DNA from 3 places in the Kitasatospora sp. NPDC059599 genome. Region 2 is predicted to be linked to each of the others. Evidence: riboswitches for the same ligand, from Rfam matches in the RefSeq annotation. Region 2 holds a riboswitch; each other region holds the start of a gene.

Region 1 (4,268 bases), on a different contig from region 2:
TGCCGGGGTGCGGGACGGGCTTGGGGTAGGGCGGCAGGAGCGGTTCGTCCCCGGGTTCGTCCAGGTGCTCCAGGAAGGAGTAGAGCAGGGGGCGCAGCAGCGCGGCGGACCGGCCGCGCCGGCTCAGCGAGCGGTCGGTGAGCGGGCGCAGGGTGTCCGGGTCCTGCTCCCGCAGGGCCCGGGCGAGTTGGGCGGCGAGGTCGCCGTCGGGGTCGAGCACGGGGGCGGTCTGGCCGAAGGCGTAGCCGGGGGAGCGCGGGTCGAGTTCGGCGGCGCCGGTGGCGACGAGCACGGTGGGTCGTTCCAGCGCGGCGCCGTAGACGGATACCGAGCCGTGGTCGCCGATCAGGCAGTCGGCGGCGACCAGCGCGGCCTGCCAGCCCTGGTGCGGCGGGATCAGCCGCAGGCCCATCCGGCGGGCGGTGTCGAGCAGCGCCTCGGGGTCGTGCCGGCTCCAGATGTTGGGGTGCAGGACGACGGCGACCGTGTACTCGTCGGCGGGCAGCCGGCGGACCAGCCGCTGGGGCAGGTCGGGGCGGCGGCCGAATAACGAGTGCTCGCTCCAGGTGGAGTTGACGACGACGAGCCGTCGGCCGTCGACGGCGCCGAGCGCGGCCCGGTAGGCGTCCCGGGAGCGCAGGCTGCGCAGCATCCGGTCGAGGCACGGGTCGCCGACGACCCGGGCGACGTCCAGCGCTTCGGGGCAGGAGGTCCGCAGGCGGTCCAGCTGTTCGGGGTGGGAGAGGCCGAGGACGTCCACGAACACCTCTCCGCCGTGGGTGAGTTCGTTGCGCGAGAGGCCTGCGGAGCTGGTCGTGTCGCCGGTGGACTCGGTCACCAGGCGGTTGTAGCCGGCGCCGTGCGGGAGGACGACGAGCCGGGCGTCCAGGTGGTGCATGGAGGAGTGGACGGCGCAGGCGACGGCGAGGTCGAAGTGGTGCCGGAGGGCGTCCTGCCAGTCGAGCACGGTGAAGCCGGGCAGGCCGTGCAGGTAGTCGTCCAGGGCGCGGTCGGCGAAGGCGGAGCCGGGGTTGACGGTGAAGTACCGGTCGATGCCGTCCGGGTTGAGGAGGGTGAGGACGTCGAGGACGCGGGTGGCGGAGGTGAGGGTGCGGGCGACCGCCAGCACGCGTGCCCTGACCGGTCGGGTGTTCCAGCGGTCGGCGGGCCAGGCGTGGGGGTGGGACGGCACACCATGATCGTACTCATCCGGTGGCCCGGCCCGACGGCTGTTCCCCGAGTGTCGGTCAGCCCGCGGCGGCGGTGGGCTCGTGGTGCTCGCCGGCGGCGCATTCGTCGAGGAGGGGGCGCATGTCCTCGTCCACGAGCCGGTAGCGCACCACGCGGCCGTCCTTGTCGCCGGTGACGACGCCGGCCGTGCGGAGCAGCCGCAGGGCCTGGGAGACGGCGGGGTCGCGCATGCCGGTGGCGACCGCGAGGTCGGTGACGGCGAGCGGGCCGGCCCGGTGCAGGGCGAGCAGCAGGGCGAGCCGTCCGGGGTCGGCGAGCAGGGAGAAGCGCTCGGCCCAGGACCGGACGTGCGCGGTGTCGCCGATCGCGGCGATGGCCTCGCAGACCCGGTGCCCGTCGATGGTGCGGTGGCCCGCGCGGTCGGCCGGTACGAGATGCATGCGGACATTCTTGCAGGCGGGGGCCTGTGATCCTGGACACCTGCGCAGGTGCGCAGCCTTGCATGGGTCGGGGCGCGACCCCTACGGTGTAGCCCGCCGTGGTGCTCGGGAAGACCGGTGACGGACCCTCAGGGGTCCCAGTCCGGAGCGGCCCTCGCCACTGTGATCGGGTGAGTTCCTTCGTCCTCGACGGAATTCGGTCCGTGTCCACGAAGCCACTGGGTGCCTCGCGCACTCGGGAAGGCGGACCCGGATGTCCCGTAAGCCAGGAGACCGGCCACGGCACTTCACGAAGTGATTCCACGAGGTGTTGGAGCGTGATCCTGAGATGACCCTGCCCGAAACCGCCGCGGCGGACGCGAAAGCGGCGCCGTCCGTGTTGCCCGCCTTCCGGTGGAAACGCGAGGACACCGTCCGTACGGCCGGGTTGATGGGGGTGATCCTGGCCATGCACGTGGTGGCCTTCGGGACGCTCGTGTTCCTGGTGGCGCCCGAGCGGTACGCGGTCGGCACCCAGGTCTTCGGGGTGGGCCTGGGCATCACCGCGTACACCCTCGGGATGCGGCACGCGTTCGACGCCGACCACATCGCGGTGATCGACAACACCACCCGCAAGCTGATGGCGGACGGCAAGCGGCCGGTCTCGGTGGGATTCTGGTTCGCGCTGGGGCACTCCTCGATGGTGGTCATCATGGCCGCCCTGGTGGCGGGCGGCGCCCAGCTGGCGAACACGCTGATGGACGACGAGTCGACCACCCACAAGTGGCTCGGCGTGGTCGGGACGACCACCTCCGGGGTGTTCCTCTACCTGATCGGCGCGCTCAACCTGGCGGCGCTGCTCGGCATCGTCAAGGTGTTCCGCGCGATGCGGGCCGGGCAGTACGACGAGGCGGAGCTGGAGGCGCACCTCGACTCCCGCGGCTTCATGGCCCGGGTGCTGAACCGGGCGACCCGTTCGATCACCCGCCCCGGGCAGATGTTCCCGGTCGGCATGGTGCTGGGCCTGGGCTTCGACACCGCCACCGAGGTCACCCTGATGGTGATGGCGGGTTCGGGCGCGGCCGCCGGGCTGCCCTGGTACGCGATCGTCTGCCTGCCGCTGCTGTTCGCGGCCGGGATGAGCCTGTTCGACACCCTGGACGGGACGTTCATGAACTTCGCGTACCAGTGGGCCTTCTCCAACCCGGTGCGGAAGGTGTACTACAACCTGACCATCACGGGGCTGTCGATCGCGGTGGCCTTCATCATCGGCACCATCGAGCTGGTCGGCGTGCTGCACGAGAAGTTCGACCTGACCGACCCGGTGAGCGGCTGGATCGCGGAGATCTCGCTGGACAACGTCGGCTACGCGATCGCGGGGCTGTTCGTGGTGGTCTGGGCGGTGGCGATCGGGTACTGGAAGCTCGCCAAGGTCGAGAAGCGCTGGACGCCGCAGGAGCAGTGAGCTGAGGGGCCCACCGCGCGGTGCCGAACGGCGCCTCCCCACTCGGGGAGGCGCCGTTCGTGCGTGCGGGGTCAGCGCTCCTCGCGGAAGTCGACGTGCCGGCCCGCGACCGGGTCGTACTTGCGCAGGACCATCCGGTCCGGATCGTTGCGGCGGTTCTTGCGGGTCACGTACGTGAAGCCGGTGCCGGCGGTGGAGCGGAGCTTGATGACGGGGCGCAGTTCGCTGCGGGCCACGGGTGTCCTCCTGGGTCCGGGGTGTTCGGTCGAGACCGTACACCGAAATGGAAGTCATTTTCATCTGGTGTAGCGTTTGCGCCGTCCCGATCATTCCCGGACGCCAGGGAGCACCCATGTCCGCCCACTGCCGGCTCACCGGCCGCCGGCCCGGCTTCGGCAACGCGATCTCGCACTCGCACCGCCGCACCCGCCGCCGCTTCGACCCCAACGTCCAGCGCAAGCGCTACTGGCTGCCCGGTGAGGGCCGGTACGTGCGGCTCACGCTGAGCGCCAAGGGCATCCGCACCGTCGACACGATCGGCATCGAAGCCGCCGTCGCCCGGATCCGGGCCCGGGGGGAGAGGGTCTGATGGCCGAGCAGAGCAAGATCGCCAAGAACGAGCAGCGGCGCGCCGTCGTCGACCGGTACGCCGAACGCCGGGCCGAGCTCAAGCGGATCATCGCCCACCCCGGCGCCGACCCGGCCGAGCGCGCCGCCGCGCGGGCCGAACTCGCCCGCCGGCCGCGCGACGCCGGCGCGACCCGGGTCCGCAACCGCGACGCCGTGGACGGCCGCCCCCGCGGCTACCTGCGCGCCTTCGGCCTCTCCCGGGTCAACCTGCGCGCGCACGCCCACGCCGGCCACCTGCCGGGCGTCCGGAAGGCGAGCCGGTGAGCCCGGTGGACGCCCCGGAGCGGATCAAGCTGCCCGTGGTCGTCGTCGCCGGGCTGCACGCCGAGGAACGACGCGCGGCCGTCGACGAGCTGACCGCGGACGCGGTGGAGGCGGTGGTGCTGCGGCACGACCTGCGGGACGCCTCGCTCGGCCTCGTCCACCGGGAACTGCGCGACGCCCGGGGGGTGTTCGACGCGGACGACGCGCCGTTGACGAACGACTGCCCGTGCTGCGCCCTGCGCGAGGACCTGCTGCCCCGGCTGCTGGGGATCGCCGACGAAGGCCGCCACGGGCTCGCC
Region 2 (4,268 bases):
TCGTCGCCCCACTCCACGGCCCACCGGCCGGGCTGCCGGCTCTCGGGGCTGCCGGTGAAGGTGATCCGCCCGGCGCCGAGGCTCCGGACGAGGAGCGGCCCGGACTCCTGAACGGTGGTCACCGGGCGGACCATCCGCTCGGAGGCCCGGCGGCCGACCACCAGCACGGCAGCGCCGGCTCCGACGGCGGCGGCCGCCACGACGGCGGCGGTTCCCCAGCGCATATCGTTCCCCGCTCTGTTGCTCTCGCTGTTGCTCTCGGGCCGGACGGTGCTCGTACACCAGTCCACCGGGGCCCCGCCCGCCCGGCCACCGGGCTGGGCCGTCCGGGTCACTCGGGCACGGGCCGGAGCGGGTCGGGGAGTCAGCGGGGCGGGGAGTCAGCGGGTCAGGGGGTTCGAGAGGGGCGGGGGATTCCAGAGGGGCCGGGGTTTCCGGAGGGGCCGGGAGTCAGAGCGCGTCGGCGTCGAGGAGGCGCCAGAAGCGGGACGTGAGGGTGTCGATCGCGGGGGGCGGCGCGGCGCGGGCGCCGGCGCCCCAGTGGGAGGGGACGTGGTGCTCCTGGTGGAGAGCCTCGACAGCGCCGGCCAGGGTCTCCGCGGGAGCCGGGACGATGCGGGCGAGGGCGCGCAGGTGGGGCTGCCAGCGGCCGGTGACGCACTGGCGGAGCAGGTGGTCGAGGGCCTCCTCGCGGCCGGTGGCCCGGACGAGGTCGGGCAGGCCCAGGCCGAGGACCTCGGCGAGGGACCGGGTCTGCTCCTCGTCGCCGTCCCAGTGACCGGTCAGTTCGGCCTCCCGGTAGGCGTCGAGGGTGGTGCCGGTGCGGTCCGCGACGGCGGCCTGGCCGAGTTCGCGGGCCAGCCGGTGGTCCCGCAGCCGGACCGGGCGGCCGTCCATCAGCTGGGCGGCCCGGCACCACAGGGCGCGGGCGAGGGCGATGAACTCGCCCTCACCGGGACGCAGCTCGCCGCTCTCCCAGGCGAGGACGTGGGCGGGCAGCAGCCGGACGCCGTGCGCGGCCATACCCTCGGCGACCTGCTCGGGGGTCAGGCCGAGACCGGCCCGGTGGGCGCGGGCGGCCGAGGGCGAGAACGGCACCGGGGGCGGGGCGGCGGGGGGCTTTCTGCGACGCATGCCACCGAACGGTAGGGGCGGACCGGGGCACGGCCCCAGCACCCGAACGCACGAAGCGACCGGTCCCGGGGGCCCGCCGCGCTGGGCGATCCCACAGGCTGTCAGCCGGTGTCCCGTGTGACCAACCCCTCCGTGACCTCGGTTGACTCCCGGTTCGGCCGCGTGATGGGATCCTGGGGCCAATCGGAGGCATGGAGAGGAAGCCGGTGCGAGTCCGGCGCGGTCCCGCCACTGTCACCGGGGAGCACGCTCGGAATCATCGCCACGGCGGGCCGTCAGAAGCCGCTGGAAGGCCCCGGGGGTGCGTCCGACCCGGAAGCCAGGAGACTCTCGCCCCCGCTACGTCGATCCAGGGCGCGGACCCTGAGTGAGGACACGCACGCGATGCAGGCTGCCCCGCCCCGCCGCACTCCGAGCTGCCGTCCCGGGCACGGCCTTCCGGCGCAGGGTGTTCACGCGACCGGCCTCCTCGCACGCGCTCTTCCGATACCCGGCCTTCCGACGTGCAGCCGATGACCCGCCGCCCCCTGACCGGTCGTCCGCTCGCCCGCGCCGCCCTGTTCGCGCTGGGCGCCGTCGTGGGCTACGCCGCCGACGCCCGCTACGGCGACCCGCGCCGGGGCCACCCGGTGGCCGTGTTCGGCAGTGCCGCGACCCGGCTGGAGCGGCGCCTGTGGCGCGACGACCGGGCCGCCGGGGCCGGGTACACGGCGCTGTGCGTGGGCGCGGTCGCGGCGGGCGCGCTCGCCCTGGACCGTACGGTGGGCCGGCGCCCGACGGGCCGGGCGGCCCTCGCGGCGGCCGCCACCTGGACGGTGCTCGGCGGCACCTCGCTGACCCGGGAGGCCCGCGCCATCGGCCGCTCGCTGAAGGCCGGCGACCTGCGGGCCGCACGGGAGCGGCTGCCGCACCTGTGCGGGCGGGACCCGAGCGCGCTCGACGAGCAGCAGATCGCCCGCGCGGTGGTCGAGTCGGTGGCCGAGAACACCGCCGACGCCGTGGTGAACGCGCTGACCTGGGGCGCCCTCGCGGGCACGCCCGGGCTGCTGGCCTTCCGGGCGGTGAACACCCTGGACGCCATGGTGGGCCACCGCTCGCCGCGGCACGCCCGGTTCGGCTGGGCCTCGGCCCGGCTGGACGACGTGGCCGGCTGGCCGGGCGCCCGGCTGACCGCGCTGCTGACGGTGGCCGCCGCCCCGCAGCCCCGGACGGCCTGGCAGGTCTGGCGCCGCGACGGCTCCGCGCACCCGAGCCCGAACGCGGGCCAGGCCGAGTCGGCGTTCGCCGGCGCGGTGGGCGTCCGGCTGGGCGGCACACTGCAGTACGGCGAGCGGGTGGAGCACCGGCCGGTGCTGGGCGCGGAGCTGCGCCCGGTGACGGTGGACGACATCGAGCGGGCCTGCGCGCTCTCGCGGCGGGTGGGCGCGCTGGCGCTGGGTACGACGGTCGCGGGGCACGTCCTGCTGCGCGCGCTCCTGGGGAAGAGGGGAAGGGCATGACGAACGCGCTGCTGGTCGCGGGGACGACCTCGGACGCGGGCAAGAGCGTGGTGACGGCCGGCATCTGCCGCTGGCTGGCCCGCCAGGGCGTGCGGGTCGCGCCGTTCAAGGCGCAGAACATGTCGCTGAACTCCTTCGTCACCGCCGACGGTGCCGAGATCGGCCGCGCCCAGGCGATGCAGGCGCAGGCCGCCCGGGTGGAGCCGGAGGCGGCGATGAACCCGGTGCTGCTGAAGCCCGGCGCGGACGGCCGCAGCCAGGTGGTGCTGCTGGGCCGGCCGGTCGCCGAGGTCGGCGCGCTGGACTACCGCGAGCGCAAGCCCGTCCTGCTGGAGCGCGCCCTGGAGTGCCTCGCCGATCTGCGCCGCCGCTACGAGGTGGTGGTCTGCGAAGGCGCCGGTTCGCCTGCCGAGATCAACCTGCGCGACCGCGACATCGCCAACATGGGCCTGGCGACGGCCGCCGGGCTGCCCGTGGTGGTGGTCGGGGACATCGACCGGGGCGGCGTGTTCGCGGCGATGTACGGGACGCTGGCGCTGCTGTCGGCGGAGGACCAGCGGCACGTGGCCGGCTGGTTCGTCAACAAGTTCCGCGGCGACGCGCGGCTGCTGGCACCCGGGCTGGAGATGCTGCACGAGCTGACCGGCCGTCAGGTGCTGGGCACCCTGCCGATGCTGCCCGGCCTGTGGCTGGACGCCGAGGACTCGCTGGACCTGTCGACGGTGGTGGACCGGGTGGACGGGCGCGGCCCGCTCGGCGCGGACGTGCTGCGGGTCGCCGTGGTGCGCTTCCCCCGGCTGTCCAACTTCACCGACCTGGACGCGCTGGCGCAGGAGCCGGGTGTGCTGGTCCGCTGGGCGACCAGGCCGGAGGAACTGGCCGACGCCGATCTGGTGGTGCTGCCCGGCACCCGGGCCACCGTGGCGGACCTCGCCTGGCTGCGCGAGCGCGGCCTGGAGCCGGCGCTGAAGGCGCGGGCGGCGGCCGGACTGCCCGTCCTCGGGGTGTGCGGCGGCTACCAGATGCTGGCGCGCGGGATCGTCGACGAGGTGGAGTCCAAGGCGGGTGCCGTCGACGGGCTCGGCCTGCTGCCGACGCACGTGCGGTTCGGCGTCGAGAAGGTGCTGGCGCGGCCGGTCGGCGAGGCGTACGGGCACCGGGTCGAAGGCTACGAGATCCACCACGGCGTGGTCGCGGTCGAGGGGGGCGTCGCCTTCCTGGACGGCTGCCGGGTGGGCTCGGTCTGGGGCACGACCTGGCACGGCGCGCTGGAGAACGACGGCTTCCGCCGCGAACTCCTGCGCGAGGTCGCCGCGTTGGCGGGCCGGGCGTTCGTCCCGGCGCCGGACACCTCCTTCGCCGCGGCGCGCGAGGCCCGGCTGGACCGGCTGGGCGACCTGATCGAGGAACACGCGGACACCGACGCGCTGTGGAAGCTGATCGAGGGCGGGGTGCCGGCGGCCGGATCGCTGCCGTTCCTGGCGCCCGGGGCACCTGGGAGTGACGCATGAGCCGGGTACGACCGCAGAACCGGGCACGACAGGAGTGGGGTACGGCATGAGTGACGTCCGCTATCCGTTCACCGCGATCGTCGGCATGGCCGACCTGCGGCTCGGGCTGCTGCTGAACGCGGTC
Region 3 (4,268 bases), on a different contig from region 2:
CGGGCCCGGCAGCTGGTCGGGCTCGTCCCGCAGACCCCCACCGACCTGCTGTACCTGGAGACGGTGGCGCAGGAACTCGCCCAGGGCGACCTGGAATCCGAGCGCGCGGTCGGGCCGACCGCGCGGCAGCTCCTCGACCGCCTGGCCCCCGGGATCCCGGACGACACCCACCCCCGGGACCTCTCCGAGGGGCAGCAGCTGGCGCTCGTCCTGGCGATCCAACTGGCCGCCGCACCACGGGTCGTCCTGCTGGACGAGCCGACCCGGGGGCTCGACTACCGGGCGAAGGCGGCGCTCACCCGCATCGTGGACGCCCTCGCCGCCGAGGGCCGGACCGTCGTGGTCTCCACCCACGACGTCGAATTCGTCGCCTCCGCCGCCGACCGCGTGGTCGTGATGGCCGAGGGGGAGGTTGTCGCCGACGGCCCCACCGCCGAGGTGATCGTCGCCTCGCCCACCTTCGCCCCCCAGACCGCCAAGATCCTCGCCCCGCTCGGCTACCTGACGGTCGATCAGGTCGCCGGGGTGCTGGAAGCCGTGGAGACGGCCCGGTGACCGCCGTCCGGATCCCCGGCCGGGCCCGGATCGTTGTCGCCCTGGCCGCCTTCATCGGCCTGGTCGCCTTCACCTGGCCGTTCGTCGTCGCCCCCGGGACGTTCGGCTCCAATTACGCCCCGCCGCTGATCTTCGGCGCACTCCTCGTCCTGGTCCTTGCCGTCGTCATCGCCGAGATCTCGGCCGGGGGCATCGACGCCAAGGCCCTCGCCATGCTCGGCGTCCTGTCCGCCGTCAACGCCGGGCTGCGCCCGCTCGGCGCCGGCACGGCCGGGGTGGAGACGGTCTTCTTCGTCCTCGTCCTGGCCGGCCGGGTCTTCGGCCCCGGCTTCGGCTTCACCCTCGGTTGCACCTCGCTGTTCGCCTCCGCCCTGCTCACCGGCGGGGTCGGCCCCTGGATGCCCTACCAGATGTTCGGCTGCGCCTTCGTCGGCATGCTCGCCGGGCTGCTCCCGCCGGCCCGGCGGCGCTGGGAGGTGCCGATGCTGGCCGGGTACGGGGCGTTCTCCGGGTACCTCTTCGGCTTCCTGCTGAACCTCTCCTTCTGGCCGTTCTCCACCGACCCGAACAGCTCGATCGCCTACCTCCCGGGCCTGCCCTTCACCGAGCAGTGGCACCGCTACCTGCTGTTCGACCTCGCCACCTCGCTCGGCTGGGACACCGGCCGCGCCGTCACCACCTTCACCGCCGTGCTCGTCGTCGGGCCGGCCGTGCTGACCGTCTTCCGCCGCGCGGCCCGCCGCGCCAACTTCGAGCCCACGGTGCGTTTCGAGGCCCCGGACGGCACCGGAGCCGCGGCGGGCCCGGTCGCCGGTCCGCTGCCCGCCGGGCCGGTGCGCTCCTGAATCGGGAGGTCCCGCCGCCATGCCCAAGCGTGAGAAGCCCCGAACGGCGACGGTGGACGGGACCGACGTGGTCCTGCTGACCCCGGAGCAGCACGCCGGTCTCGAATCCGCCCGCCGTCAACTGGGCGGGGCACAGGCCCAGGTGGCCCGGATGCGGCTCGACCTCCACCGGGCGCTGCAACTGCTGGGCGAAGCCGAACGGGTGCTGGCGGGCGTCCCCGCCGATCGGGTCGGGCCGGCGAGTGCCGGGACGAATGCCGACCAGGACGCCGGCCCGGACGCCGGGACGCATGCCGCCCCGGCAACCGACCCGACCGCGCGGCCCGACCCCGGCCGGGGCCTGCCCGAACTGCTCGCGGACATCCGGGCCTTCCTGCCGCCCCCGGCGGAGCCGCAGCGCGCCCCCGGCCGCCGGCCGCACGAACGGGCGTCCGGCACCACCAGGGACGGCGGCGGAGTCTCACCATCCGGACGCCGCAGATGATTTCCCCTCCGGCCCCCGCCGTTTGCCCCTAAGCTGGCGGAGCAGCTGGTTCGCCCTGTCCGCCAGGCAGGCGCGTCGCAAGAGGGAACCCGGTGGGAATCCGGGACTGCCCCGCAGCGGTGAGTGGGAACGACCGCCGTCATACGCACTGGGCCCGGGAGGGGCTGGGAAGCGACGGCCAGTAGGTGTCCGCCCTCGACAGGGTGGGCGTGCCCGCGAGTCCGAAGACCTGCCACTGCCCGCCCGCGGACCATCCGCGTGCGGCCATCCGGTGACCTCGTGGGCGGGTCGGCGACCATACCCGGCAGATCAGGCCCCGCACGTTCCGCGGCGGCCGCTGCCCGGTCCGTCATCCCTTCGCGCCCTCGTGTCGTCTCCGGATCCCTGAGGAGCAAGACTCGCGAAGGAGAGTCCCTTGACCACGAAGTCCGCAGCCGCGGCAACCCTCGCCACCGTGCACGGCTACCCCCGCCAGGGCCGCAACCGGGAACTGAAGAAGGCGATCGAGGGGTACTGGAAGGGCGCGGTCACCGCGGAGGCGCTGCTGACCACCGCCGCCGACCTGCGCCGGGAGAACCGGGCCCAGCTCGCCCGGGCCGGCGTCCGGGAGGTCCCGACCGGCGACTTCTCGCTCTACGACCACGTGCTGGACACCACCGTGGCGGTCGGCGCGATCCCCGCCCGGCACCGGGACGCCGTCGAGGCCGACCCGCTGGACGGCTACTTCGCCATGGCGCGCGGCACCCAGGACGTCGCGCCACTGGAGATGACCAAGTGGTTCGACACCAACTACCACTACCTCGTACCCGAGTTGGGCCCCGACACGGTCTTCGTCGCGAACCCGGCCAAGGCCGTCGCGGAGCTCGGCGAGGCCCTCGCCGACGGCCACACCGCCCGGCCGGTGCTGGTCGGCCCCGTCACCTACCTGCTGCTCGCCAAGCCCGCCCCCGGCGTTGACGCCGACTTCCGGCCGATCACCCTGCTGGACCGGCTGCTGCCGGTCTACGCCCAGCTGCTGGCCGCCCTGAAGGAGGCCGGGGCGCAGTGGGTCCAGCTGGACGAGCCCGCCCTCGTCCAGGACCGCACCCCGGCCGAGCTGAATGCCGCCGCCCGCGCCTACCGCGACCTGGGCGCCCTCGCCGACCGGCCGAAGCTCCTGGTCGCGAGCTACTTCGACCGCCTCGGCGAGGCCCTGCCCGTCCTCGCCAAGGCCCCGGTCGAGGGCCTGGCACTGGACTTCACCGGACCGGCCGCCGGCAACCTCGACGACCTCGCCGCCGTGGGCGGGCTGCCCGGCAAGCGGCTGGTGGCCGGGGTGATCGACGGGCGCAACATCTGGATCAACGACCTGGAGAGGTCGCTGGCCACCCTGGCGACCCTGCTCGGTCTCGCCGACCGGGTCGACGTCGCGCCCTCCTGCTCGCTGCTGCACGTGCCCCTCGACGCCGCCGCCGAACGCGACGTCGACCCGCAGATCCTGCGCTGGCTCGCCTTCGCCCGGCAGAAGGCCGCCGAGGCGGCGCTGCTCGCCCGTGGCCTGCGCGAGGGCACCGGCGCGATCACCGCCGAACTCGCCGCCAACCGCGCCGACCTCGCCTCCCGCGCCCACTCGCCGATCACCCGCGACCCGGCCGTGCGCGCCCGGGTCGCCGCCGTCACCGGGGCCGACGCCCGCCGTCCCCAGCCCTACCCCGTGCGGGCCGAGGCCCAGCGCGCACGCCTCGCCCTGCCGCTGCTGCCGACCACCACCATCGGCTCCTTCCCGCAGACCACCGAACTGCGCGTCGCCCGGGCCGACCTGACGGCGGGCCGGATCGACGCGACCGCGTACCGGGAGCGGATGGCGGCCGAGGTCCGCGAGGTCATCGCCTACCAGGAGAAGGCCGGCCTGGACGTCCTCGTCCACGGCGAGCCCGAGCGCAACGACATGGTCCAGTACTTCGCCGAGCAGCTCACCGGCTACCTCGCCACCCGGCACGGCTGGGTGCAGTCCTACGGCACCCGCTACGTCCGGCCGCCGGTCCTCGCCGGGGACATCTCCCGCCCGCACCCGATGACCGTCGACTGGTTCGGCTACGCGCAGGGCCTCACCGACCGACCGGTGAAGGGCATGCTCACCGGCCCGGTCACCATGCTCGCCTGGTCCTTCGTCCGCGACGACCAGCCGCTCGCCGACACCGCCCGCCAGGTCGCCCTCGCCCTGCGCGACGAGGTCACCGACCTGGAGGCCGCGGGCGCCGCCGTCGTCCAGGTCGACGAGCCGGCCCTGCGCGAGACCCTGCCGCTGCGGGCCGCGGACCGCCCGGCCTACCTGGACTGGGCCACCGAGTCCTTCCGGCTGGCGACCTCGGGCGTCCGCGCCGACACCCAGGTCCACACCCACA

The links. A riboswitch is a leader RNA that binds a small molecule or an ion and turns the genes downstream of it on or off. The one in region 2 is predicted to bind cobalamin.
Region 1: it holds a riboswitch for cobalamin, as region 2 does, so the genes downstream of both, ACFV04_RS13780 (HoxN/HupN/NixA family nickel/cobalt transporter) here and ACFV04_RS14200 (cobalamin biosynthesis protein) in region 2, are expected to answer to the same signal.
Region 3: it holds a riboswitch for cobalamin, as region 2 does, so the genes downstream of both, metE (5-methyltetrahydropteroyltriglutamate--homocysteine S-methyltransferase) here and ACFV04_RS14200 (cobalamin biosynthesis protein) in region 2, are expected to answer to the same signal.

What each region holds. Positions count from the first base shown of each region.
Region 1 is NZ_JBHWCL010000030.1:49,261-53,528, reverse strand. Features, by position in the region: gene ACFV04_RS13790 (hypothetical protein) at 1-1,192, opposite strand, end outside; gene ACFV04_RS13785 (ArsR/SmtB family transcription factor) at 1,248-1,631, opposite strand; cobalamin riboswitch at 1,714-1,928, shown strand; gene ACFV04_RS13780 (HoxN/HupN/NixA family nickel/cobalt transporter) at 1,960-3,075, shown strand; gene rpmG (50S ribosomal protein L33) at 3,147-3,311, opposite strand; gene rpmB (50S ribosomal protein L28) at 3,428-3,664, shown strand; gene rpsN (30S ribosomal protein S14) at 3,664-3,969, shown strand; gene ACFV04_RS13760 (CobW family GTP-binding protein) at 3,966-4,268, shown strand, end outside.
Region 2 is NZ_JBHWCL010000032.1:2,889-7,156, forward strand. Features, by position in the region: gene ACFV04_RS14190 (alpha/beta hydrolase family protein) at 1-224, opposite strand, end outside; gene ACFV04_RS14195 (XRE family transcriptional regulator) at 451-1,134, opposite strand; cobalamin riboswitch at 1,330-1,464, shown strand; gene ACFV04_RS14200 (cobalamin biosynthesis protein) at 1,647-2,633, shown strand; gene ACFV04_RS14205 (cobyric acid synthase) at 2,630-4,144, shown strand; gene ACFV04_RS14210 (putative cobaltochelatase) at 4,191-4,268, shown strand, end outside.
Region 3 is NZ_JBHWCL010000169.1:10,145-14,412, forward strand. Features, by position in the region: gene ACFV04_RS37635 (ABC transporter ATP-binding protein) at 1-555, shown strand, start outside; gene ACFV04_RS37640 (ECF transporter S component) at 552-1,400, shown strand; gene ACFV04_RS37645 (hypothetical protein) at 1,420-1,884, shown strand; cobalamin riboswitch at 1,931-2,119, shown strand; gene metE (5-methyltetrahydropteroyltriglutamate--homocysteine S-methyltransferase) at 2,300-4,268, shown strand, end outside.